Regions from separate parts of the Arthrobacter sp. JUb115 genome, predicted to be linked through region 4. Evidence: riboswitches for the same ligand, from Rfam matches in the RefSeq annotation. Region 4 holds a riboswitch; each other region holds the start of a gene.
The links. A riboswitch is a leader RNA that binds a small molecule or an ion and turns the genes downstream of it on or off. The one in region 4 is predicted to bind thiamine pyrophosphate.

Region 1: it holds a riboswitch for thiamine pyrophosphate, as region 4 does, so the genes downstream of both, thiO (glycine oxidase ThiO) here and EDF61_RS05840 (ECF transporter S component) in region 4, are expected to answer to the same signal.
Region 2: it holds a riboswitch for thiamine pyrophosphate, as region 4 does, so the genes downstream of both, thiC (phosphomethylpyrimidine synthase ThiC) here and EDF61_RS05840 (ECF transporter S component) in region 4, are expected to answer to the same signal.
Region 3: it holds a riboswitch for thiamine pyrophosphate, as region 4 does, so the genes downstream of both, thiM (hydroxyethylthiazole kinase) here and EDF61_RS05840 (ECF transporter S component) in region 4, are expected to answer to the same signal.

What each region holds. Positions count from the first base shown of each region.
Region 1 is NZ_SOBS01000003.1:399,622-405,565, reverse strand. It holds gene EDF61_RS07485 (GNAT family N-acetyltransferase) at 1-382, opposite strand, end outside; gene moeB (molybdopterin-synthase adenylyltransferase MoeB) at 450-1,595, opposite strand; gene EDF61_RS07475 (thiazole synthase) at 1,592-2,413, opposite strand; gene thiS (sulfur carrier protein ThiS) at 2,416-2,661, opposite strand; gene thiO (glycine oxidase ThiO) at 2,688-3,785, opposite strand; TPP riboswitch at 3,783-3,887, opposite strand; gene EDF61_RS07460 (GNAT family N-acetyltransferase) at 3,898-4,926, shown strand; gene EDF61_RS07455 (mechanosensitive ion channel) at 5,010-5,944, opposite strand, start outside.
Region 2 is NZ_SOBS01000003.1:221,989-227,932, forward strand. It holds gene EDF61_RS06530 (DEAD/DEAH box helicase) at 1-1,644, shown strand, start outside; gene thiC (phosphomethylpyrimidine synthase ThiC) at 1,737-3,479, opposite strand; TPP riboswitch at 3,476-3,583, opposite strand; tRNA gene EDF61_RS06540 (tRNA-Thr) at 3,857-3,928, opposite strand; tRNA gene EDF61_RS06545 (tRNA-Thr) at 4,463-4,534, shown strand; tRNA gene EDF61_RS06550 (tRNA-Met) at 4,582-4,658, shown strand; gene EDF61_RS06555 (GTP pyrophosphokinase) at 4,741-5,517, opposite strand; gene EDF61_RS06560 (DUF2797 domain-containing protein) at 5,759-5,944, shown strand, end outside.
Region 3 is NZ_SOBS01000004.1:30,713-36,656, forward strand. It holds gene EDF61_RS07930 (amino acid permease) at 1-340, opposite strand, end outside; gene EDF61_RS07935 (aldehyde dehydrogenase family protein) at 420-1,853, opposite strand; gene EDF61_RS07945 (hypothetical protein) at 1,943-3,472, shown strand; gene EDF61_RS07950 (GntR family transcriptional regulator) at 3,469-3,837, shown strand; TPP riboswitch at 3,872-3,966, shown strand; gene thiM (hydroxyethylthiazole kinase) at 3,956-4,750, shown strand; gene thiE (thiamine phosphate synthase) at 4,743-5,384, shown strand; gene thiD (bifunctional hydroxymethylpyrimidine kinase/phosphomethylpyrimidine kinase) at 5,381-5,944, shown strand, end outside.
Region 4 is NZ_SOBS01000003.1:70,442-76,385, reverse strand. It holds gene EDF61_RS05845 (ATP-binding cassette domain-containing protein) at 1-485, opposite strand, end outside; gene EDF61_RS05840 (ECF transporter S component) at 482-1,090, opposite strand; TPP riboswitch at 1,156-1,276, opposite strand; gene EDF61_RS05835 (DUF4235 domain-containing protein) at 1,361-1,603, shown strand; gene mnhG (monovalent cation/H(+) antiporter subunit G) at 1,660-2,064, opposite strand; gene EDF61_RS05825 (MrpF/PhaF family protein) at 2,064-2,330, opposite strand; gene EDF61_RS05820 (Na+/H+ antiporter subunit E) at 2,332-2,961, opposite strand; gene EDF61_RS05815 (Na+/H+ antiporter subunit D) at 2,970-4,571, opposite strand; gene EDF61_RS05810 (Na(+)/H(+) antiporter subunit C) at 4,568-5,017, opposite strand; gene EDF61_RS05805 (Na+/H+ antiporter subunit A) at 5,014-5,944, opposite strand, start outside.

The DNA.
Region 1 (5,944 bases), 330 kb from region 4:
CTGATTCGCGAAGTTCCTGCAACCCGAATTTGCACAGTTCCTGTGCCGCACCACGGCGACGATACTCGGGAACTACACCATAGCCGATATGTCCGCCGACCTGAAACAGGCTCTCGTTGATTTCATATCTGACGGAAACCCGGCCAACCAGGTCCCCCTCGTCAAAGGCGGCGAACAGCGCCGAGCGAACCCAGCCTTCTGGAATGTGCTCGCCTCGGCGCCCGGCCTTCATCCGGTAGATATAGTCCTCCCAGTCCTCGGCTGCAGACCAAGTCGGCAAGAACTCGAAGTCTTCGCAAAGCATCAAGTGGTGGGCATCGATTGCCTGCTGTTCGTCCTGGCTTTCCAATTCACGGATCTCCAGCGTCTTTCCCAACGTCATAGCGCCAGTATGCCAGAGCGCCTCCACCTCCCACCGGTGAATTGCGCGCCAAAGATGCGCCTGAGCCCTAGTAGGCCACCTGCTGGCCCCGCACTTGCCTGGCCCATTCCACGGTTCCGCCGCTAAGGCTGTAGACCGCAATGCCTGCATCCCGACCGGACATGGTGATCCGCGCCGCCTGCTGCGAACGGGCACCGGTTTTGCACACGAATACGACCGCCGAAGCGCCGTGCGCGAGCTTTCCCAGTCCCCGTTCTTTGAGCTGCGCGAGCGGAAGGTGCTGGCTGTGCGGGATCGCTATGATGTCGCGTTCCCAGGATTCGCGCACATCCACCAGCAATACCGGTTCAACCGCTTCCAGCTCCGCTAGCTGCTGAACCGTGAGCTCCGGGACATGCCCTTCGGCAGCGCAGGAAACCGGCTGGTACTCCCCCAGCCCGGTCACCGGCTCACGTTGCGGATCCCTGGCGAATTCGAGGGTCCGCACACTGGCTTCCAGCGCATCATAGAGCCAGAGCTTGCCGCTCAGTGTGGTCCCGATTCCGGTAATGAGCTTCAGGGCTTCGGCGCACATCACCGAACCGATAACGCCGCACAGTGCGCCGAAGACTCCTCCTTCGGCGCAGCTGGGCACGGAGTCCGCGTCGGGGATTTCAGGAAAAAGATCACGCAGCATCGGGCCGGTGCGCGGATCGAAGACGGACACCTGCCCGGAGAACTGGACGAGGGTTCCCCACACCAGCGGGGTGCCGGTGATTTCCGCGGCATCATTGGACAGGTACCGCGTGGCAAAGTTGTCGCTGCCGTCGATGACCAAGTCGTATTCACTGAAAAGCGCCACGGCGTTGGATTCATCCAGCTTTTCATCCACGGTGATGATCTGGACGTTCCGGTTCTGCTCGTGGGCCATCCGCCGCACCGAATCCACTTTCAGGCGCCCTGCATCCTGTTGCCGGTGCATGGTTTGTCGTTGCAGATTGGACAGCTCGACGGTGTCATCGTCGATGACCCCGAGGGTGCCGATTCCCGCAGCGACCAGGTAGCTGGCAATGGGACTGCCCAGGCCCCCGGCTCCGATAACCAGCACCTTGGCGTTGGCGATGCGGCGTTGCCCTTCTTCTCCCACCCCGGGCAGGGACAAGTGCCGGGAGTAGCGCGCCAGCTCTTCCGGTTCCAGCTCCGCGCCGGGTGCTACCAGGGCTTCCCGGCTCACGAGAAGTCACCGACCAGGGTTTGCATCATGCCTTCGTCCGGCGAGGAGGCCAGTGCGGTATCGCGGCGCGGGATCCGGCCAGCGAGCCGCGCGGCGCGCCCGGCACGCACAGCATCCTTCATGGCCCTGGCCATGAGCGGCGCGTTGTGCGCCCGGGTCACCGCGCTGGCCAGCAGCACCGCGTCGCAACCGAGCTCCATGGCCAGGGCCGCATCCGAGGCGGTGCCCACCCCGGCGTCAAGGATCACCGGTACCTGCGCGCGCGAGACGATGGTGGAAATATTGTGCGGATTCAGGATCCCCAGGCCCGAGCCGATCGGTGCTCCGGCCGGCATGATTGCCGCAACCCCGGCGTCCTGCAGGCGCTGGGCAAGTGCCGGATCATCATTGGTGTAGGCGAAAACCTGGAACCCGTCGGCCACTAGTTGCTCGGTGGCCGCATGCAGTTCCAGCGGGTCCGGCAGCAGCGTGTGCTCATCGGCAATGACTTCGAGCTTGATCCAATTGGTTTCCAGAGCTTCACGGGCCAGGTGCGCGGTGAGGATCGCATCGCGGGCGGTGAAGCATCCAGCGGTGTTGGGCAGCGCAATCACGTTGTTGCGCTGCAGCAGTTCATACACGTTGCCTGCGCCGGCCGCCGAAAAGTGGCGGATGGCCACGGTGGTCAGCTCCGTTCCGGAGGCCTGCAGGGCGCTTTCCAGGGTGGTCAGCGAACTCGCTCCCCCGGTGCCGAGGATCAGGCGCGAGGACAAGGAGCGTCCGGCGATCTGGAATGGGTCGCTGTGGATGTCCAGCTCGGTGATGTTGCGCGTTTCCATGCCTAGCCTCCCTGGGCCGCGGTAACGAGTTCAATGCTGTGCCCTTCGGCCAGCAGGTAGCTATTCCAGGCGCTGCGTGGAACGACAGCGCCATTGACGGCGGCGGCAACTCCGAGCTTGCTGCCGTCAGCGGCCACCGAGTTGGCGTCCAGTTCCTTGCCGATTTGCGTGCTGATGAATTCGCGAAGGGTGGTTCCTTCGTCCAGGTTCAGTTGCCGTGAATTGAAATTGATGCCGATGCTTGTCATGGTTGCTGCTCCGTTCGGTGAGCGGTCTAGGTTGCGTTGGCAAAGCGGTGGGGATCCACAGCCTGGTGCAAGGGGTGGGATTGGTGGCCGTGGGCGAGATCCGCAGTGAGCGTTGCGCCCAGCGGAGCCAGCAGCACGCCGTGCCGGGAGTACCCGGTGCAGAGCAGCAGCCCTGGATCAAGGCGTCCCAGCAGCGGCCGGTCATCTGGCGTGGCGGGACGTGCCCGGGCCGTTGCCTCGTTCAGCGTGCAGTCGCTGATGCCGGGGACAAGCTTTCTCGCGTTGTCCAGCAGCAGGTGCATCGCGCCAATGTTCACCGCTTGTTGCCGGTCTTCACGGACGCTGGCGCCAAGGACGAGGCTACCGTCCCTTCTCGGCACCAGATACACCTGTTTCCGGTGCACGATGCCGCGGATGGTGCGGGTGATGAGCGGCGGGCCTGCTGGTCCTTGGATCCGGAGGATGTCCCCGTAGACCGGGCGCAGCGGAAGTTCGTTCAAGCCATCGAGGGTGCCAAGACCGGTGGCCACGATGGTCTGCTCCGCTTCGAGGATTCGGCCCGATGCGGTCCGCACAGCGGTGGTCCGCTTCCCGTCGGTCACCAGTGCCTGCGCCCGTTCCTCGACCAGGTGCGGACGCAGATGCTCCAACAGGATCTTGACGATGGATCGAGGGTCGACCTGGTGGTCATCTTGGCACAGGACCGCGCCAGCAATATTGGCGGCCAAGGCTGGTTCGAGCTTGCGGGCTTGGCTGGGCAGCAGCTTTTGCGCTGACAGGCCGAGGGATATCTGCAGTTCGGCCAGCTCGTGCAGGGCTTCGCGGTCCGCAGGCTCTGCGGCGACAACGAGCGTGGAGTTCTGCAAGTAGTCCGGGCGTTGCCCGGTGGCCGATGCGATGCGCTCGATGAACTGCGGATAGGCGGCATTCGAGGCGGCAAGCAGCTGGTGCAACGGGCCATTGCCCCAGACCGTTTCAGCTGCCGGGGCCAGCATTCCTGCTGCCGCGTAGCTTGCACCTTGGCCGGGTGCCGGATCGATGAGGGTGACGGTGTGTGCGCGTGATTCCAGCTCGAACGCGACGGCCAGGCCGATTATCCCGGCGCCAACAATGTTGACATGCACAAGGGCACGCTTCCTTCCTACGGCGGCATGACCCGCATCAGGTGTAGCGGTCGGCTCGGTGCCCTCTCAGCCTGGTCGATTCAGGCTCCCGCGGATTACAGCGATTATAAGCATGATGCAGCTCATAAAGTCGAACTTCATTGAACGCAGTTCCGTCATCTTCTGTGATGTACTTGCTGACATGGCATTCCATGACTTCCCTATCGTGCTTCCCCAAGGTTCTGCGCTATCCAGCACCATCATCTCGTTGGAGCAAGAACTCTTGGAATCCAGCCAACGCCATAGCCAGGAGCAATTGCAGCGGCGCTTGCATCCTCGGTTCGCCGAGGTGGGAGCCAGCGGGCGAGTCTATGATCGCGAGGCCATCATTGCCCAGCTGGCCCGGGAGCCGGCACGGGATGCCGGGGCGTTGAAAGTCGAAAGCCCGGTGGCTCTCCAGCTTTCAGACCAGCTGGTGCTGCTGCGCTGGAAGCTGCTCGCCGGTTCCCCCAGCGAACGCAGTTCACTGTGGATCCATGAGCAGGGCCGCTGGCAGCTGCTCTTCCACAAGGGCACGGCCGCCGCTCATCCGCAGCCATCTGCAGGACCGAAGGAAACCGTGCATGCCGACGGTGAATTCACGGTGCGCCGGCTGCGCCTTTCGGATGCCGAAGCGGTCTTCGAGGCATTCTCCTCGAACCCCGACATGTTGCGCCAAGGCGACGCCGATTCCCCGCAAAAGGCTGAGTCGTATGTGCGCGCACTGCTGGAGGCCGGGGAACGCCAGCAGGCGATGGCCGTCGCATATCGGGATCGGCTGGTGGGACTGGTGTGCGGTACGGTCGACCCGGCCAATCGGAACGCGTGGATTTGGTATTGGATGAACCAGAATTACCGGGGCCGATCGCTGGCCACCCGCGCCGTGGCAACCTTGGTGGATTACCTGTTCGACGAGCTGGGACTGTACCGCTTGGAGCTGGGCTTGCGGGCAAATAATCCCGGGTCGAAGCATGTGGCAGAAAGCAACGGCTTCCTGCACGAAGGTGTCGAGCGGGGCAAATTCCTGGTTGCCGGAGAACGCATCGATGTGCACACCTACGCGCGGTTGCGTACCGATGGCGGCTCTGCGGTCATGCCCTTGCCGTGGGGCACGCAGCAGTAGCTTGGCGGGCATCAAAAAAGTCGCGGAATCCGGTTTTGGATTCCGCGACTTCTTATCTGTCCCTCAGGTTTTGTGATGCGTGGTTAGATGCCTGGGTTCGATGCCGGTGGCGTCGAGTCCGGGCCATTGGTGGCCTGTTGGGCCTCCATCTTTTTCAGCGTGCGGGCCGCAGCATCACGACCGCCGAGGCCAAAGGCCAGAGCCGCTGCCAATGCTGCGCCAATGACGATTGCGCCGAAGGCCATGTTGATGATCGAATCGGCGATACCCATGTACTTCAGGCCCATCGCCACGAACAGCGCAATTGCCGTGTAGCGGATGATCTTCGAAGCAGTAGTGTCACCCAAGAAGCGGCCAATCACATTGGCGATGACGAAACCTGCGGCGATAATTGCTGCGCCGAAGAGGATCTTGCCGCCCAAGGCCAGGATCTCATTGAGGATATTGGTGATCGCTGGGAAGTTCAGCATCTGGGCCGCCATCACACCGAAGAACAGCACGATAGCAATCTTGACGATGCCAGCGATGATTCCCGAAGCGCTCTTGCCCTCGGGAACTACGCCCCACTGGGCAACAACAGTGTCGGTACCCACGCCGTGGAGGGTGGATTCAAGTAGCTGCCCGACGAACTTGGCAATCAGGATACCCACGGCCAAGAGCGCCAAGGCCATGATGACCTGCGGGATTGCGGTGAAGACCAGCTGCAGCATCTGCTGGGCAGGTACCGAAATTGCCGCGATGCCCAGAACCTGCAGGGCTGATATTGCGACGACTAGCAGGATCAAGGCGAAGACGATGTTGGCAATGATGTCAACGATCTTCGCTTGGGATTCGCGAGACTGAACTTCATCTACTGGTTCGTTGCCTGGGGTGACCTTGCGGACCAGTCCGCTAAAATCGACAGTTCCCAAACCGGTCCTCAGCAGCTGGCGAACGATATTCGCGATGACGTAGCCAATGAAGAAGATGAAGCCCGCACCGATGAGGTTGGGGATGAAGGCCATGACGCCGCCGAGCA
Region 2 (5,944 bases), 150 kb from region 4:
ATCCTGGTTCTGGCTCCAACCCGCGAGCTGGCCCTCCAGGTCGCCGAAGCCTTCACTTCCTACGCCAAGTACCTGCCGAACTTCACCGTTCTGCCAGTGTACGGCGGCTCGCCATACGGCCCGCAGCTCAACGGCTTGCGCCGTGGCGCCCAGGTAGTCGTTGGTACCCCAGGTCGCGTTATCGACCACATCAACAAGGGTTCCTTGGACCTGTCGAACCTGCAGTACGTTGTCCTTGATGAGGCCGACGAAATGCTGCGCATGGGCTTCGCCGAAGAGGTCGACAAGATCTTGGAAGCTACCCCGGAGGACAAGCAGGTTGCCCTGTTCTCGGCAACCATGCCACGCACCATCCGCCGCATCGCTTCGGAATACCTGCGCAACCCGCAGGAAGTTGCCGTGAAGTCCAAGCAGTCCACCGGCACCAACATCACCCAGCGCTACCTGCAGGTCATGGGCGCCCACAAGCTGGACGCCATGACCCGCATCCTGGAATCCGAGTCGTTCGAAGGCGTTATCACCTTCGTCCGCACCAAGATGGCTACCGAGGACCTGGCCGACAAGCTGAAGGCCCGCGGCTTCACCGCGGCTGCCATCAACGGCGACATCCCTCAGCAGCAGCGTGAGCGCACCGTTGAGAACCTGCGCTCGGGCAAGATCGACATCCTGGTTGCTACCGACGTGGCAGCTCGTGGCTTGGACGTTGAGCGTATTTCGCACGTTATCAACTTCGACATCCCGCATGACACCGAGTCCTACGTGCACCGCATTGGCCGTACCGGCCGTGCCGGCCGCTCGGGCGACGCGATCCTGTTCATGACCCCGCGCGAGAAGTACTTGCTGCGTGCCATCGAGAAGGCTACCCGCCAGCCGGTGACCCAGATGCAGCTGCCTTCGCTGGATTCGGTCAACGACCGTCGTATCCAGAAGTTCACCGATCGCATCGACAAGACCATCAGCGGTCAGGACCTGACCACCTTCCGCGAAATCGTGGAGAAGTTCGCTTCCGAGCACGAAGACCTGGACCAGCTGGAAATTGCAGCTGCACTGGCTCTGATGGCCCAGGGCGGCCGCCCGCTGCTGATGACCGAACCAGTCATGTCCCCTTCGAAGAAGGCACGCATGGATCGCCCAGAGCGCGGCGAGCGTAGCGAACGCGGTGACCGTGGCGATCGCGGTCCACGTGCCCGCAAGACCGCTGCCGAAGGCAACGCCATGTACCGTCTGGCCGTAGGCCGACGCAACCGCGTGCAGCCGGGCTCGATCGTTGGCGCACTGGCCAACGAGGGCGGCTTCGATTCTTCGGAAATCGGCGGCATCGAGATCCGTTCGGACCACACCCTGGTCGAGTTGCCAGCAGAGCTGAGCAAGGACCAGTGGCGTGCACTGTCCAAGACCCGCATCGGCGGCGAAGCCATCGAGCTCGAGCTCGACAATGGCCGCAGCCCGCGCCGTGACGACGAAGGCGACCGCGGTGGCTTCCGTGGCGGCCGTGGTGGTGGCTTCGGCGGCGGACGCAGTGGCGGCCGTGGCGGTTTCGGTGGCGGACGCGGCGGCGGACGTGGCGGTTTCGGCGGCGGCGGACGCGGCGGCAAGGATCGCTTCAGCGACTCGGGCCGCAGCGGTGGACGTCGCGACTACTAAGCCTGTCGCACGCAGCTGAACAGCATTGAATAACGCCCTTGGGGCAAGCCGAAAGCTTGCCCCAAGGGCGTTTTTCGTGCGCCGCAGGCTATTTACGGAGCAGGAGTTCCCACCGGGATCCCGTCCCCGAGATAGACCGTGCCGCCGCTTTCCAGGAACTGCCTGCTTTTCTGCGCCATCCCGGCCAGGGCGGCTTGCGCCTCGGCCGAGCCGTACTCGTCGCGGATATCCTGGGAGATGCGCATGGAGCAGAACTTCGGCCCGCACATGGAGCAGAAGTGGGCGGTCTTGGCCGGCTCGGCCGGCAAGGTCTCATCATGGAATTCCTGTGCGGTGACCGGGTCAAGGGACAACGCGAACTGGTCATTCCAGCGGAATTCGAAGCGCGCCTTGCTCAGCGCATCATCCCGCGCTGTGGCGCCCGGGTGGCCCTTGGCCAGATCGGCGGCGTGCGCAGCGATCTTGTAGGTGATCACCCCGGTCTTCACATCATCCCGGTTGGGCAGTCCCAGATGCTCCTTGGGAGTGACGTAGCAGAGCATCGCGGTCCCGTACCGGGCGATCTCCGTGGCGCCAATGGCGCTGGTGATGTGGTCGTAGCCCGGGGCGATGTCGGTGACCAGCGGGCCCAGGGTATAGAACGGCGCCCCGTCGCACAGCTGCTGCTGGCGTTCCACATTTTCGCGCACCAGATGGAACGGGATATGCCCCGGGCCTTCGACCATCACCTGCACATCGTACTTCCAGGCGCGCTTGGTCAGCTCGGCCAGGGTGTCCAGCTCGGCGAACTGGGCGGCGTCGTTCGCATCTGCGATGGAGCCCGGGCGCAGCCCGTCGCCCAGCGAGAAGGCCACGTCGTACTGCGCGAAGATCTCGCACAACTGATCGAAGTGGGTGTAGAGGAAATTCTCCTGGTGGTGCGCCAAGCACCAGCCGGCCATGATGGACCCGCCACGCGAGACCATGCCGGTGACCCGGTTGGCAGTCAGCGGGATGTAGCGCAGCAGCACCCCGGCGTGGATGGTCATGTAGTCCACGCCCTGCTCGCACTGCTCAATGACGGTGTCGCGGAAGATCTCCCAGGTCAGTTCGTTGGCTTCGCCGTTGACCTTCTCCAACGCCTGGTAGATCGGCACGGTGCCGATGGGGACCGGGGAGTTGCGGATGATCCACTCGCGGGTGGTGTGGATGTCATCTCCGGTGGACAGGTCCATTACCGTGTCCGCGCCCCATTTGGCCGCCCACTGGAGCTTGGAGACTTCTTCTGCGATGGAGCTGGTCACCGCCGAGTTGCCGATATTCGCATTGATCTTGACCAGGAACGCCTTGCCGATGATCATCGGCTCGGATTCCGGGTGGTTGATGTTCGCCGGGATGATGGCTCGCCCGGCCGCGAGCTCGCTGCGCACCAGCTCGACATCGCATTCCTCGCGCAGGGCCACATAGCACATTTCCGGGGTGATGATCCCGGCACGCGCATAGTGCATCTGCGTCACGCGGGCTCCGCCAACGGCCCGCAGTGGCGGGGCTGAGCGTCCGGCCCATTCCGCGCTGGCCGTGCCGCGGCGGACCGCTGAGCGTCCGTCGTCGTGCAGGTTGCGTTCGCGGCCTGCATAGGTTTCCACGTCCCCGCGTTCCAGGATCCACCGCTCGCGGAAGGGTTGCAGGCCTTGGGTGGGCTCGCTTCCCGGTCCGCTGGTGCGATATACCGCCAGCGGCTCGTTGGGCTGTCCATTGGGGGAGTCTGCCAATTGGATCTGCGTGACGGGAACAGAAATTCCCGCAGATTCACGGTAGGCAAGGGTGTGGGCAGGGTGCTGTTCAATTTGTTCCACTGGGGAAACTCACTTCCTTCGCCGGCATTACCCGGACAGGTTCAACGGTCGCGGACGGCGATAGCCCGATCTCAGCCCTTGCCAGGGCACCCGTGTGGTCGCGAACAACTTAGCACGCTTGCGAGGAGAAAACGCAAACCCAGTGGTCAGGGCCTGACATCAAGGAAGTGGGAAGGGCCGGCTGTGGCGGGCCAGGATGCTTTTCATTGGCCGGAGACTCTTGCCGGGGGCACCTGGAATCCGGGGCGCAAGACGCGGCCGATAGCCGGTGCTGCAGCTTGGGGTGCGCCTTGGGCCATGCTCGCAGTGGCTACACGGCATCTGCGGGATAAACGAAAAGAGAGGCAATCTGGAACCAGATTGCCTCTCTTATTTCGAGCCCCCTGCCGGAATCGATCCGGCGACCTCGTTCTTACCAAGAACGCGCTCTACCACTGAGCTAAGGGGGCAACAGGTAAATACTTTACACAGGTTTTTGAGGTTTGCAAAATCCGTCGGGAATTTGTTGCTGAGGTCACAATATTCCTACTCAAGACCGGAATGGGCGGCAAGGAGCTGTTGCCTTCCTGGCGGTTTCCAGCACCCCGGTTCACGGCCCGGGATCCAGCTGCCGGGCACCGGAGCCGCGCCTGGGCGCCTAGGTGGATCGGGTGTTGCCCAAGTGCCGCTCGGTCAGGGGTTCTGGAGTGGGAAAAGGTGTCAGCGTTCCGAAGTTCCAAGCGGGGTAATTCGATGCTTGGCCACCGGGGATGATCCGCGGGATTCTATCCTGCGCACCCGGGCAAATCCGCGATTGACCACGAGGAGCACTCCCGTGAGCATCGTCACCAGGGCACTTTTTGTCCCACCCTTCGTCCCCGGGGGTAGCGAGTAAGGGGATAAATAGCCATTGACTAGTGGTTTTGCAGAGTTCTCCGGGTCTTTTCCGGGGCGATCCGCCGATTTTTCTTTGCCGGGAAATCCGTGTAGAGTATTTACTCGTTGCCCCCTTAGCTCAGTGGTAGAGCGCGTTCTTGGTAAGAACGAGGTCGCCGGATCGATTCCGGCAGGGGGCTCTGAGTGAGAAGCTTTCTTGGCTTCTACTGGATTGCTTCTCACTTGTGGCGGCGTAGCTCAGCTGGTTAGAGCGCACGACTCATAATCGTGAGGTCCCGGGATCGAGTCCCGGCGCCGCTACCAAATCAAAGATCCTCGGCTTCGGCCGAGGATCTTTTTTGGTTTCCGGCCCCGAAGCAGCATTGTCGTTCGAGGCCATGAACGGCTAGTGATCCAAGTCCTTCTCCTGGTTCCCGTCCTTGGCTTGCTGAGCCAGCGACAGCAGCCCCTGGATCGCTGTCGTATCGAAATCCGCCTCTTGGCTCGGTGCCTGATTGGCATCATGGCCGTGGACTTCGGTATGCAAGCGCTGCATCTGCATGTCGAGTTTCGTCGCCATGGCCGCCGCGTCGGCAAGCTCTTGCACTAGATGTTCTGGAACTTCGCCCTCGTACTTGTAGAAGATCTTATGTTCCAGGCTTGCCCAGAAATCCTGGGCAATGGTACGGATCTGCAGCTCCACCACGACATCGACCGGGCCATCGGACAAGTAGACCGGGATCTGCACGATCGCATGGACACTTTTATAGCCGTTGGGCTTCGGGTTCTTGATGTAGTCCTTGATTTGGAGGACCTTCAGGTCATTCTGCGAGGTTAACGTGTTCAGGACCTTGTAGATGTCCTTGACGAAACTGCAGGTAATGCGCACGCCGGCAATGTCGCTGATGTTCTCGCGAATGGCAGGCAGGGACGGGGAGATGTTCCGGCGGGAGACCTTGCGCATGATGCTCTCCGGAGTTTTCACCCGGGAAGTGACGTGCTCAATTGGGTTGTAATTGTGCAAATACAAGAACTCTTCACGCAAGATCGAGACCTTGGTCAGCACCTCGTCCACCGCAAACTGGTATTCCATCATGAAACGCTGGAAATCATGGCGGAAAGCCTGCGTCAATCGCTGCAGCTCGGCCGGCGAAGGGGCGGTCTCGGCAGCTGCGATGGCCACTGCACGAGTCTTGTCATCAAATGGGACAGAAATCCTGGATCACCTCAGCAGATTATGGTCCGGCCCGCGGTACGGTTCCGGTGCAGTTCCAGCCTAAGGGCTTCTCCTAGGAATTAGGCCAGAACGAATCGGGAATTCGTCCAGCAAACTTTCGGGCTGCAGGCGCCGGCCAACCTGCCTTGCAGGAGCTGGCCATGTCCGGTGAACTATCGTTGAAGAGGTAACTTCGAGGAAGGCATCGATGGAATTCGCCAGCGACCACCGGCAGCTCTGCCACGGCATCAGCTTCTCAGAGCATGAATACGCCCCCATGCTCCGGCTTCGGCAAGCGGAAAAATGGAGCACCGAATACCTGGAAGCCAACCGTTCGCTAAGCCTGCGCATCGGCGAACTGAAATTCTGCCTGGGCTACATCACGATGAACAGC
Region 3 (5,944 bases), on a different contig from region 4:
CTACCAGCTCGGCAGCCACGGTGATGGCCCAGTTGAACCAGTAGTTCCAGCCGATTGCGAAGCCGAAGTGGCGGTTCACGAAGACCGTTGCGTAGGTCTGGAAGGAACCAGCGACCGGAAGGCGGGCGCTCATTTCTCCCAACGACTGCATCAGGAGCAGCACCATCATGCCGATCAGCGCGTAGGCCACCAGCGAACCGCCTGGGCCAGCTTGGGCAATGGTGCCGCCGGACGCGACGAATAGTCCGGTACCAATCGAGCCGCCAATGGCAATCATCTGCATATGGCGAGCTTTGAGGCCACGCTTCAGACCGTCCTGGGACGGTGCGGGCTCAGTCATGCGTTACATCTCCTGATGCTTGAAAATTTCCAACCTATCCATCCAAGCACCCTGACAAGCCATAACGCTATGAACCGCGCTACAGTAAGCGATCAATAATCTTTCGCTTAGCCCATGAATACGGAGGATATATTGCGCTCAAGGTGTCAACTACGGTCGTTTTGTTGAGTTCTGAGCGCATCTGCGAAAGCCGTTCGAATCCATGTTTGCCGTGGTAAGCCCCCATTCCACTCGGTCCGACGCCACCAAAAGGCAGGGTTGGAACGATCATCTGGGCCAACGGAGCATTGTGCACTATGGAGCCGGCTCGCACCCGATCAGAGAAAATCGACTGCAGGCGCGGACTTTCGCTCATCAGGTAAGCGGCCAGCGGTGATGGCCGCCGGGCAATGAATTCGAGGGCTTCCTCGAAGGTTTCCACCTCGACCACCGGCAGGATAGGACCGAAAATCTCTTCGGTCATCAAACTTCCCTCGAGGTCCACATTGCGCATGATGCTCGGAGCGATGCGCAAGGTATCCTCGTCGTATTCGCCGCCGAAAACCACCTCGCCCTGCTCGAACATCGACAACAGCCGGTCAAAGTGCTTGCGGCTGACGATGCGGCCAAAGTCCGGATGGGTCAGCGGCTCCTTGCCGTAGAAGCTGGTGATGGCCTGGCCCAGGCGCTTGATGAGCTCAGACGAGTCGCCCACGCTCAATACGTAATCCGGGGCCACGCAGGTCTGGCCGGCATTCATGAATTTGGCGTAGGCCAAGCGCTTTGCGGAAGCCAACGAATCGTTTTCCACCACGGCCGGCGACTTTCCGCCCAGTTCCAAGGTGGTTGGTGTCAGATGCTTCGCAGCCGCTGCAGCCACGATCTTGGCCACGCGTTCACCGCCGGTGTAGAAAATATGATCCCAGCGGGCGCCGAGCAACTCCGTGGAGGTATCCACCCCGCCTTCAACTACCGCGTAGACACGTTCGTCGAGGTAGACCGGGAGGAACTTGGCCAAGGCGCCTGAGGTCGCAGGAGCCAGTTCCGATGGCTTGATCACCGCCGCGTTGCCGGCAGCAATGGCCGCGACCAGCGGTGCGAGCACCAGCTGAACCGGGTAGTTCCAGGCGCCGATAATCAGCACGACCCCCAGCGGGCGCGGCTCAACCTTGGCAATGGCTGGTTGCAAAGCCAGCGGTACCTTGACGCTGGTGGAATCCATCCATTCAACGAGGTGGCGCTGGGCGAAATCTATTTCTGCCCGCACCACGTCGATTTCGGAGAATTTGGCTTCGGTGGCACTCTTGCCCAAGTCCTCGGCCAGGGCCTGGACGAAGTCTTCCAGATGCTCTTCGAGCATCTTCTCCAGGGCCTTGAGCTGCTGCAGGCGGAAGCGTCGCGGATGCGTGATCCGCGTGTCCGCAGAACGCCGCAAATGGCTCAGAACTGTTGCTATGCGCGATGGATGCTCGTCCACCGGAGGTGCGGAATCACCGACCGGTTCGGGCAACGGAGTGGAAGTAAACAGACCCATGATTTGAGCGTACGTCACTGGGACTATTTTTCATCGTTTAATTCGCCGGAGGATTCAATATGTATCAAATAGTTGATACATTGATTTCCATGAACCAGTTCTCGGCGAGCGCCATATCCATCGCTTTCGTTGCCGCAATCATCTGCGTTTGGTTGCGTTCGGTGGCGCACAGGCGTGGAACACCAGCTATCGACCGGGCCCGATCCCACTCGTTCTGGTGCGCATTGATCGCATTCTTTGCTTCAACCTCATGGGATTTGTCCGAGACCTGGCGCGTTTCAATGACCGAGCCCAATTCAGGTTCGGCTCTCGCTGAAGCACTCACTCCGGGGATCTGGGTTCTTCTGGTTTACCTCATCGGCTTGTTCACTTGGCCCAAGGAACTCCAGCCAGTGCGCACCGCTTCATTAGAGGCCCGCAGCCTGACAACTCCATTTCCCAAGGCCCTAGGGGCTTTCGTTGGGCTTTTGCTGCTGATCGCGGTCGGCTCCCTGTGGCCGGCGTCCAAAGTCGAAGGGCTCGTTGGCGTTCCGGCCTCGGAATTCACGACCTTTGATTTTGACGGCATCTATTCATACACGTCGGAGGGTCCGTATGATGGGCGGTTGCCGGGCACACAGATGCTCCCGGTATTCATCGTGGCCCTGGCAGGGATCATCGTGGCCGCGGCTGTGATTACCGTAGTTATCCTGAAAAGACCTGCCTTGGCCGGCATCTCGGCCGAAGACAACCAAGCGTTGCGCACGGTCTGGCTCAACCGCTTGATGCGCAATATCGGCATCGTCTTGCTGGCCTTCACCGTGTCGGTGGTCAATTACTCGCAGGCTAATTCGCCGGATGGACAGTACGAGTTCGTTAGCTATGGCGCCCTTGCGGTCGCCCTCACGTTGCTCTTCTGGGGACCGCGCTCTACATTCTCAGCTCAATCCACCACCAGGGAACGGACCGCCTTCTCGCGTTTGCGTGATCAACTATTCACCTTGCAATACGTAACTGCAGCACTCACCTTGCTCAGCGTTGCAATCGGCTGGTCATTCTTGCCACTGGATGACGAGCTCCAGATGCCTACCAATGAGCGAACTACGTGGATCTTAATGATCTTTGCCGGTGCGGCTTTGAGCTATGCCGTTCTCAATGCGCTTTATCTCAGCTACGTCAGCACGGTGGCCCGGCAGGCGTCTGCAGCACCCAAGTACCACGCGCCCCTGCCCTTGTGGTCCTACATCGCCGCTGGCTTGCTGTTTGCCACCAGCACCTATTTTCTGCTCGATCCGCCGCTGGACTATTTGTGGGGCTTCGTGCCTCCAGGCAAGACAATGGTTGCAGGATTGATCCTGCTGTTGCTGGCAACCCATCTTGGATTCGTCTGGTTCTCCCGCCGGGCAATTATTCCCTGGGCTGTCTCGTCGGCCGAAGAAATCTGGTACCGCAAGGTCCTGGAACTGCGTTCAATGCGTGTTAACACCAGTGCAGTGGTAGCCATGCTGCTCATTGGCTACGGATTCCCGGCCGGGCTGGGACTCTTTGCATTGCTCATCTTCGTTGTCCCAGCAGTCATTTTCCTAGAGCGCCCCGGTAGCGCCTTCGTGCGGGAACATCGGCCGGCAGCTACTTCATGAGCACGCAGATCAGTGTTGACCTCCAAGCAGCTACCCCGCCCTATGAGCAGATCCGCTCGCAGATTGCTTCACTGATCTCCTTGGGAGATCTGCCCTCGGGGAGCAAGCTGCCTACTGTGCGTGCGCTGGCCACGGACCTCGGCGTCGCTGCCGGTACAGTGGCGCGCGCCTACAAGGAGCTGGAAGCCGAAGAGCTGATCACCTCCCGGCGCCGTGCCGGCACAGTGGTCAACGAGCGGCCGCAGCCGGTGGATACCAGTGAAGATCTCCTGGCCGCCGTGGATCACCTCTGGGCGTTGGCGGCCGCGCAGAAGGTGGATGCGGCCACGCTCAAGGCCTTGGTGGCGCGGCGCGAACGTAAGTAACTTGTCCTCGGAACCGGTTGTGCGTACGCTCTATGGCAGTGACACGGGGTGTCGGATCAACCGACTGAGATAAGACCCGTAGAACCTGATCTAGTTCACGCTAGCGGAGGGATGTCGCATGGCTTTGCATGCAGTTGCCCAAAAATACCGGCAACAATCACCTTTGGTTTTTTGCCTGACCAATACCGTCGTATCCAATTTCACCGCCAATGTCTTGCTGGCATCCGGGGCTTCCCCGGCCATGACGGATCTGCCCGGAGAGGCCGGCCCATTCGCGCAGGCAGCTTCAGCCGTATTGGTGAATTTGGGAACTCCAAGCACTGAACAGCTGACCGCCATGGAAGAAGCTGTGCAGTCGGCGAGCGCTGCAGGCACCCCCTGGGTCCTGGATCCAGTGGCAGTGGGAGCGCTTCCGGTGCGCACGGAGTTTGCCCGGCGCATTGTCCGGCAACGCCCGACCCTGATTCGCGGCAACGCCTCGGAAATCCTGGCCCTGGCCGGCCGGCAATCTGCTTCGCGCGGTGTCGATGCCTTGGATGAGGTTTCTGCCGCCTTGGCGGCGGGACGCGAACTGGCCACGGAACACGACTGCGTAGTGGCCATTTCCGGCCAGGCTGACGCCATCATCGACGCCACGCGTACCGTCTTGGTGCATACCAACGGAATTGGCTTGACCCGGATGACAGGTGGCGGCTGCGCCTTGGGCGCGGTCTGCGCCGGGATGGTTGCGGTCCACGATGACCCGTTTGAGGCCACCATCGCAGCCCACGGTTTCTATGGCCTGGCCGCGGAAAAGGCCCTGGCTGGCAGCTCCGGTCCGGGCAGCTTCGCAGTTGCCTTCCTTGATGCGCTGTCGGCTGCCGATCCCGGGGAACTGAAGACTTTGAAGTACGAGGAATTGAACCATGCATAATTACGGCGCTTATCTAGTAGCCAACACTGCCAGCTGCACCCCACGCAGCACCCTGGAAGTTATCGAGGGCGCCGTCGCCGGAGGGATCGGGTGGATCCAGCTGCGCGCCAAGGATGAAAGCGCCCGGGAATTCTTCGAGCTGGCCTGCGCGGCTGCCAAGCTCACCGAGGGCAAAGCCCAGTTGCTGATCAATGACCGCATTGACGTCTACCTCGCGTCACGGGCTGCTGGCGCAGCAGTTAACGGCATCCATATCGGGCAAAAAGATGTGCCGGTACAGTTGGCTCGCCAGATCATCGGCGAGGGCATCATCGGCTTGAGTGCTTCCAGCGATGAGCAATTGGCCCAGGCGAACAAGGACGCCTCGGTGATCGACTACCTCGGTGTAGGAGCCATCCGCGCCACTCCGACGAAAAAAGACCATCCTGCTCCCCTGGGGCTGGACGGCTTTGCGCGAGCCGCTGCCTTGGCCAAGCTGCCCTGCGTAGCGATCGGCGCAATTACCCAAGACGATGCCGCCGCGATCCGCACCGGCGGCGGCGCAGGCCTGGCCGTGGTCCGCGCCATCTGCAACGCCGAAGATCCGCAACTTGCCAGCGCGCAGCTGGTCGCAGCCTGGGAGGCCTCGAAATGAACATCCTATCCATCGCAGGCTCCGATCCTTCCGGCGGCGCCGGAATCCAAGCGGATCTGAAGGCCATTGCCGCCAACGGCGGCTACGGAATGTGCGTGATCACCGCTTTGACTGCGCAAAACACCCATGGGGTATCCGGAGTTCAGGCGATCAGCGGCGATTTCGTCCTCGCGCAGCTCGAAGCCGTGAGTACAGATATCCGCATCGATGCGATCAAGATCGGGATGCTGGCCAACGCCGAGGTGATCCGCGCAGTCACCAGCTGGCTGGAAACTGTTGACGCCCCCGTCGTGCTGGACCCGGTCATGGTGGCGACCAGCGGGGATCGCCTGCTCGACGACGAATCGGCCCTTGATTCACTGCTGGATCGCGCCACGGTGATTACCCCGAACCTGCTGGAGCTGGCCAGCTTGCTGCGCGAGCCTGTGGCCCCTTCCTGGGACGAAGCCCTGCGCCAGGCCCAGCGGCTGGCTGCCAAGCACGGCACGCTGGTGCTGGCCAAGGGCGGGCACCTGGCCGGGGCGGATTGCCCCGATGCCCTGGTGTCGGCGGGCGGGGTG
Region 4 (5,944 bases):
CGCTGTTTCTGTCCGCCGGAAAGTTGCTGGGTGCGGTGCTCGAAGGACAGCGCACCCAGACCCACAGCGTCCAGCACTTCGGGGATCCGCTGGCGGATCAGTTCGGGATCCATTCCGAGGTTCTCCGCGCCAAAGGCCACATCATCGGCGACCCTGCTTTGCACTACCTGGGTTTCCGGGTCTTGCTGCATCAAGCCCACCGGGTGGCTCCGGATGAAGGCATCGCTGCCATCTATGAGCAGCCGGCCAGCGACCTGATCGTCCTCATCCGCTTCCAGCAACCCGGCCATCGCGTGCAGCAAGGTTGACTTGCCGGCGCCCGATGGACCGACCAGCAGCACCTTCTCACCGGCGTGGATCACAAGGTCCAGTCCCGAGATGGCAGGATTCTGCCTCTCGGAGTGCTGCCAGCCGAACCCCGTTGCGGTGATGGCGGCACCGCGCTGGGTCAGCGAGGCTGCGCCGGAATTGGCAAAGGAACTCATTTTGCGCTTTCCAGGTGCGCACGCCGGCTCGGCAGGGCGCTCAGAGCGCCGGTCTTCGCCAGTCCGCGCGTGGCCAACCAGGACAGAAGCCCTGCGACGACTACGCCGGAAATGCCGGTGGCGATCACGTGGAAGATCTTCATTCCGGCGGTGTACTCAACATAGTAGGCCAGGATGTAGGCCTCGGAAATGCCGGCGAACAAGCCGGCGAACAAGCCTGCCAGCAGCGCCACGCCCAGGTTCCACTTGCGGTAGCGGAATGCTGCGAAGACCAGCTCTGCACCCAGGCCCTGGACCAGGCCGGAGATCAGTACGGTCAAGCCGTAGTGCGAGCCGAGCAGCGCTTCAACTACAGCGGCCAGCAGCTCGCAGTAGATTGCGGCGCCTGGCTTGCGGATGATCAGTGCGCCGAGCACCGCCGGGAAGAGCCACATGCCGGTGAGCAACGCGGTGGCTGGCGGGAAAGCTGCAAAGGCGAGCGAGAACAGGCCATAGCCGGCACTCCACGCCCAGAAAATGACCCCTGAAGCGACGGCGATCACCGAGGCGACGACGATATCAACTACACGCCAGCCGGTCCGCTGCTTCGAAACTGTTTCGTTCATTGCTGGTCCTCCTGTGGAAAGGAGGGGAGATGGACGGAATGAGGGCATACTGCCGCGCCTATCCGCATCCGAGATGCTCGACTTCCTTCGCCGGTACTAGCCGGGGCAGGTTCGAGGGTCTGCGATCTATCGCACTCTCAGCGTCTTGCGACTTTTTAAAAGTCTGACGCTCCCCTGTCGGAATAATTACTGCTCCCCCACCATACCGCAGGTATGCTGGGCAGAGGAACGATATGTCAAGAGCTTGATCGCGAGGAAAAAATGGATAAAGTGCAGAAACTTGCCACTACCGGTATCACCGTTGGCGCTGGCATGCTCGGCGGCAAGCTGGTTGATTTCCTTTGGTTGAAGGCAACCGGCAGCAAAGCACCACGCAAGGGCACTGAGGAAGCAGCGGAAGCTTCTTTCCGCCGTGCCTTAGGCTTCGCAGTCGTTTCGGCCCTGGTCGCAGCAATCCTGCAGACGGTGGCTGACCGCAGCGCCAACAAGGTTGTTGCCAAGTTCACCAAGTAAGCTTCGGCGTTGAGCCAAAAGCGGGAGCCGCCCAGAGGGGCGGCTCCCGCTTTTTCTCAATCTTGTTCGTCTGGCGATCCGGTCTTGGAAACCGGGGTGGTTCCGGTCGGCGGTGTTCCGTTGACCTTGTTGACCACGTGGCTCAGCTCATCGGAGAACAGGGTTTCCTTGGCAGCGTGCTTGGTCCGGTAGCCGGAACGGCCAATCATGTGGGCCGAAACCGGTGCGGTCAATAGCTGCATTCCCCAGGCCAGCACGAGTACCGGGACCACCGCCCAGCTGCGCAGGTAAATGGCCAGTCCAGCGAAAATCAGCAGGAAGCCGAGTACCTGCGGTTTGGTCGCTGCATGCATGCGGGTGAGCATGTCCGGGAAGGTCAGCAAGCCGATACCTGCGATCAATGACATCAGGCAGCCAAGGATCAGCAGGACGGCAACGAGGACATCGAGGAAGATTTCCATTAGGCGTTCCTCTGATCCGAAACGAAGCGCGAGACGGTCACCGAACCGATGAACCCGAGCATGCAGGCGGCCACGACGAACAGCAAGTAGTCGGTGTGCTTGTGCAGCACCATTTCCAGGCACAGCGCGGCGGAGATGATCAGCAGCATCACGTCCAGGGCCAGCACCCGGTCAAGGATTGACGGCCCCTTGGCAACACGGACCAGGCAGGCGACAGCACCGAGCCCGAGCATGATGCCGCAGATCCAAATGACGATATCCAGCATGTTACCCCTTCCTCGCATCAAAGTTCGGTCCGCATTCGCTCTTGATCGCTTCGTACTCGTCTCGGCTGCCAATAGCCATGATCAGCCGGCGTTCGATGTCCCGGATGCCGGCACGCGCCTTCTCCACGTCCGCAGGCGACTCGATGTCGATGTAGTGCAGGTACAGCGTCGACGAGCTGCGGTCCACGTCGATCACGAAGGAGCCCGGGATCAGCGTGAGCACGTGTCCCACGGTCATCACGATCAGGTCCGAGTCGGTGCGCAGCGGGACCGCAATGACCGCGCTGCGGGTGCGCTTCCCGCGGACCAGCGCCAGCCAGGCCACATGGACGCTGGCGGCGAAGACCTGTCCGAGGAACCAGATGAACAGCTTCAGGCAGTACCAGGCATTGATCCGGCCCGAAAGGACCACCGGCGGCAGCGGGAACAGGTTCACGATCAGCAGCGCGATGATCACGCCGAAGACCATGTTCCCCAGGGAGAAGTCCTGCCAGAGAGCACCCCAGACAAAGAGCAGCAGCAGAAGCAGCGGCCATTCCTGCTTGAGTGTCGCGCGGTGGCGCACACCGGAGGTATCCAGCGCATCGTCAATGCGCTGGTCACGCGGTTCAAAGTTCTTGTTCGGCATCATCCCTCCAATCAGAATGGCAAGATCGAGCTGATATACGGTTCGCGGGCGATCAGTTCCGCAGCCACCCGCTGGCAGAATTCGAAGATCGGCCCGGCAAAGACGGTCAGGGCGATGCCCGCAAGCACCAGCGAACCGGTGGCGTAGCGCATGCCCCACGGCAAGGAGTCGGCTTCCAGCTGCTTGGCCAGTTTCAACCCCAAGCGGGGGTTCTGCGCGCCGCCGGCCAACGTCTCGTCGGCGACCTGCGTCGCTTCGGCCACCAGGTCCTGGTTGGGCACCTCGGCATCAGCGGCACGGCGCCAGAACACACGGGCCCACACGCGGATGATCGCCATCAAGGTCAGCAGGCTGGTCAGCAATCCGGCGCCGATCACGACCCAGGTCAGCGGATCGGCATCCTGCGCGGCCGCATGCAATAGCCCGAATTTGCCCAGGAATCCGGAGAACGGCGGGATGCCGCCCAGATTGATGGCCGGGATGAAGAAGAGCAGGGCCAATGCCGGGGAGAGCTTGGCCAGCGAGCCGAGCCGGGTGACATTCGAGCTACCGGCACGGCGTTCGATCAGTCCCGCCACCATGAACAGCGAAGTCTGCACGATGATGTGGTGGCCCACGTAGTAGATGGTCGCGGCGATGGCCAGCGGCCCGCCCACGGCCACGCCGAAGATCAGGTAGCCGATGTGGCTGGTGAGCGTGAAGGAAAGCATGCGCTTGAAGTCCGTCTGCGCCAGCGCACCGAGGATACCGATGACCATGGTCAGCGCGGCCACCACCAGCAGTCCGGCGTTGACCGAGCCGCCCGGGAAGAGCAGGGTTTCGGTGCGGACGATCGCGTAGACGCCCACCTTGGTCAGCAACCCGGCGAACACGGCGGTCACCGGGGCCGGTGCGGTCGGGTAGGAGTCCGGCAGCCACAGGGACAGCGGGAAGACCGCGGCCTTGATGCCGAAAGCGATCAGCAGCAGCACATGCAAGATCAGCTGCGGGCCCTGGCCCAGCTCGGGCAGCTTCACCGCAAGGTCAGCCATGTTCACCGTGCCGGTGGCCGCATAGGTCATCGCGATGGCCATCAGGAAGATCACCGAGGAAACCACGGAAACCACCACATAGGTGGTACCGGCGCGGATGCGCTCGGCGGTACCGCCCAAGGTCAGCAGCACGTAGCTGGCGGTGAGCAGGATTTCGAATCCGACGTACAAGTTGAAAAGGTCAGCGGCCAGGAAGGCGTTGGACACTCCGGCCAGCAGGATCAGGTACGCCGGGTGGAATATCGACACCGGTCCGGGCTCGTCCCCGTCGGCCAGGCCCTGGCTGGTGGCGAAGAGCAGCACAGCCAGCGAGACGACGGTGGAGACCAGCAGCATGAAGGCGCTGAACCCGTCGACCATCAGGGCGATGCCGAAGGGCGACTCCCAGCCGCCAATATGGATGGCATAGCTCTCCCCGCCCCATACGGCGGCGAGCATTCCCGCTTCGAGCACCAGGGTCAGGCACAGGATGCCGATGGTGATCAGGCGCTGCAGGCGGACCTGGCGGCGGACCAGGAAGGCTGCCCCGGCGCCGAAGATCGGCAGCACCACGGCCAAGGGGGCTAGATCCAGGAAATTCACTCTTCCCCCTCGCGCACTGGGCGTCCTTCTTCATCAACGAATTCGGTCGTATCCTCAGCCACTGGCGAGTCTTCTTCCTCGTCGTAGGCGGTCTTCTGGGACACCTTGATATCTTCGGTGTCATCGGTGAGCTCATCAGCGCTGGTCAAGGTCCAGGACCGGTAGATCATCGCCAGCAGGAAGGCGGTCACCGCGAAGGTGATCACAATGGCGGTGAGGATCAGCGCCTGCGGCAGCGGGTCCGAGTACGAGTCGGCCGCCGCATCCGGCTTGAACAACGGCGCCGCGCCCTTGCGCCCGCCGCTGGTGAGGATCAGCAGGTTGATGCCGTTGCCCAGCAGCATGATGCCCAGCAGCACCCGGGTCAGGGTGCGTTCGAGCACCAGGTAGAAGCCGGCCGCCAGCAGCACGCCGGTGACTACGAGGAAAGTGATGTTCACGCTCATCGGCCAACTCCAGTCCGGGAGGCCTGGATCTCGTCGTGGCGCTCCACCGGGCTGCGGCCCTCAGAGAGCGAATCAATCTCACTGCCCAAAGAACGCAGCACGTCCTGCACGAGGCCAAGGACCACCAGATACACTCCAATGTCGAAAATCGTTGAGGAAACGAACTTGTGCTCGCCGAAGAACCAGAATTCCAGGGCGTAGGTGGTGAAGATGCCATCACCCAGCAGCAGCGGCACGATGCCCGCCAATCCGGCTAGCGCTATGCCGCCGCCGATCAGCATGCCCGGAGCAATGCGCATCGACTCGGAAAGTTCCACGCGGCCGCCGGCCAGGTAGCGGATGGTCAGCGCCAAGCCGGCGATCAGCCCGCCAGCGAAGCCGCCGCCCGGGGTATTGTGCCCGGTCAGCAGCGTGTACACCGACATGATCAGCACCGTGTGGAAAATCAGCCGGGTGACCACTTCAAAGATGATCGAGCGGCGCTCGGCGACCAGGGTGCTGCCAGCCATCAACCAGTCCTGGTTGGAGCTGGAGGCAAAGCGGCGGGCAATGCGCAGCTCGGTTTCCTTGGAGTCCTTGCTGCCCATGGCTTCGGAACCCGCGTCGATGCTGCCCGGTGCCACCTGGTGGGCCCGCACCCGGTTGCCGAAGCTGCGCCCGGCGAAGATCAGCGAAGCCACACCGGTGGCAGCCGCTGCCAGCACGGTGATCTCGCCGAAGGTATCCCACACGCGCAGGTCCACCAGGGCCACGTTGACGATGTTCTTGCCGTAGCCCTCGTAGTAGGCCAGATCCGGCCAAGCCAGGGAAATGCGGGCCTCGTTGCGGGCGGCCATCATCGCGATAGCAATGTAGACGACCATCACGGCCAGGGCGATCGACAGGATGGCCCGGCCCCACTTGATCCGGGTCAGGCCCACCCACAGT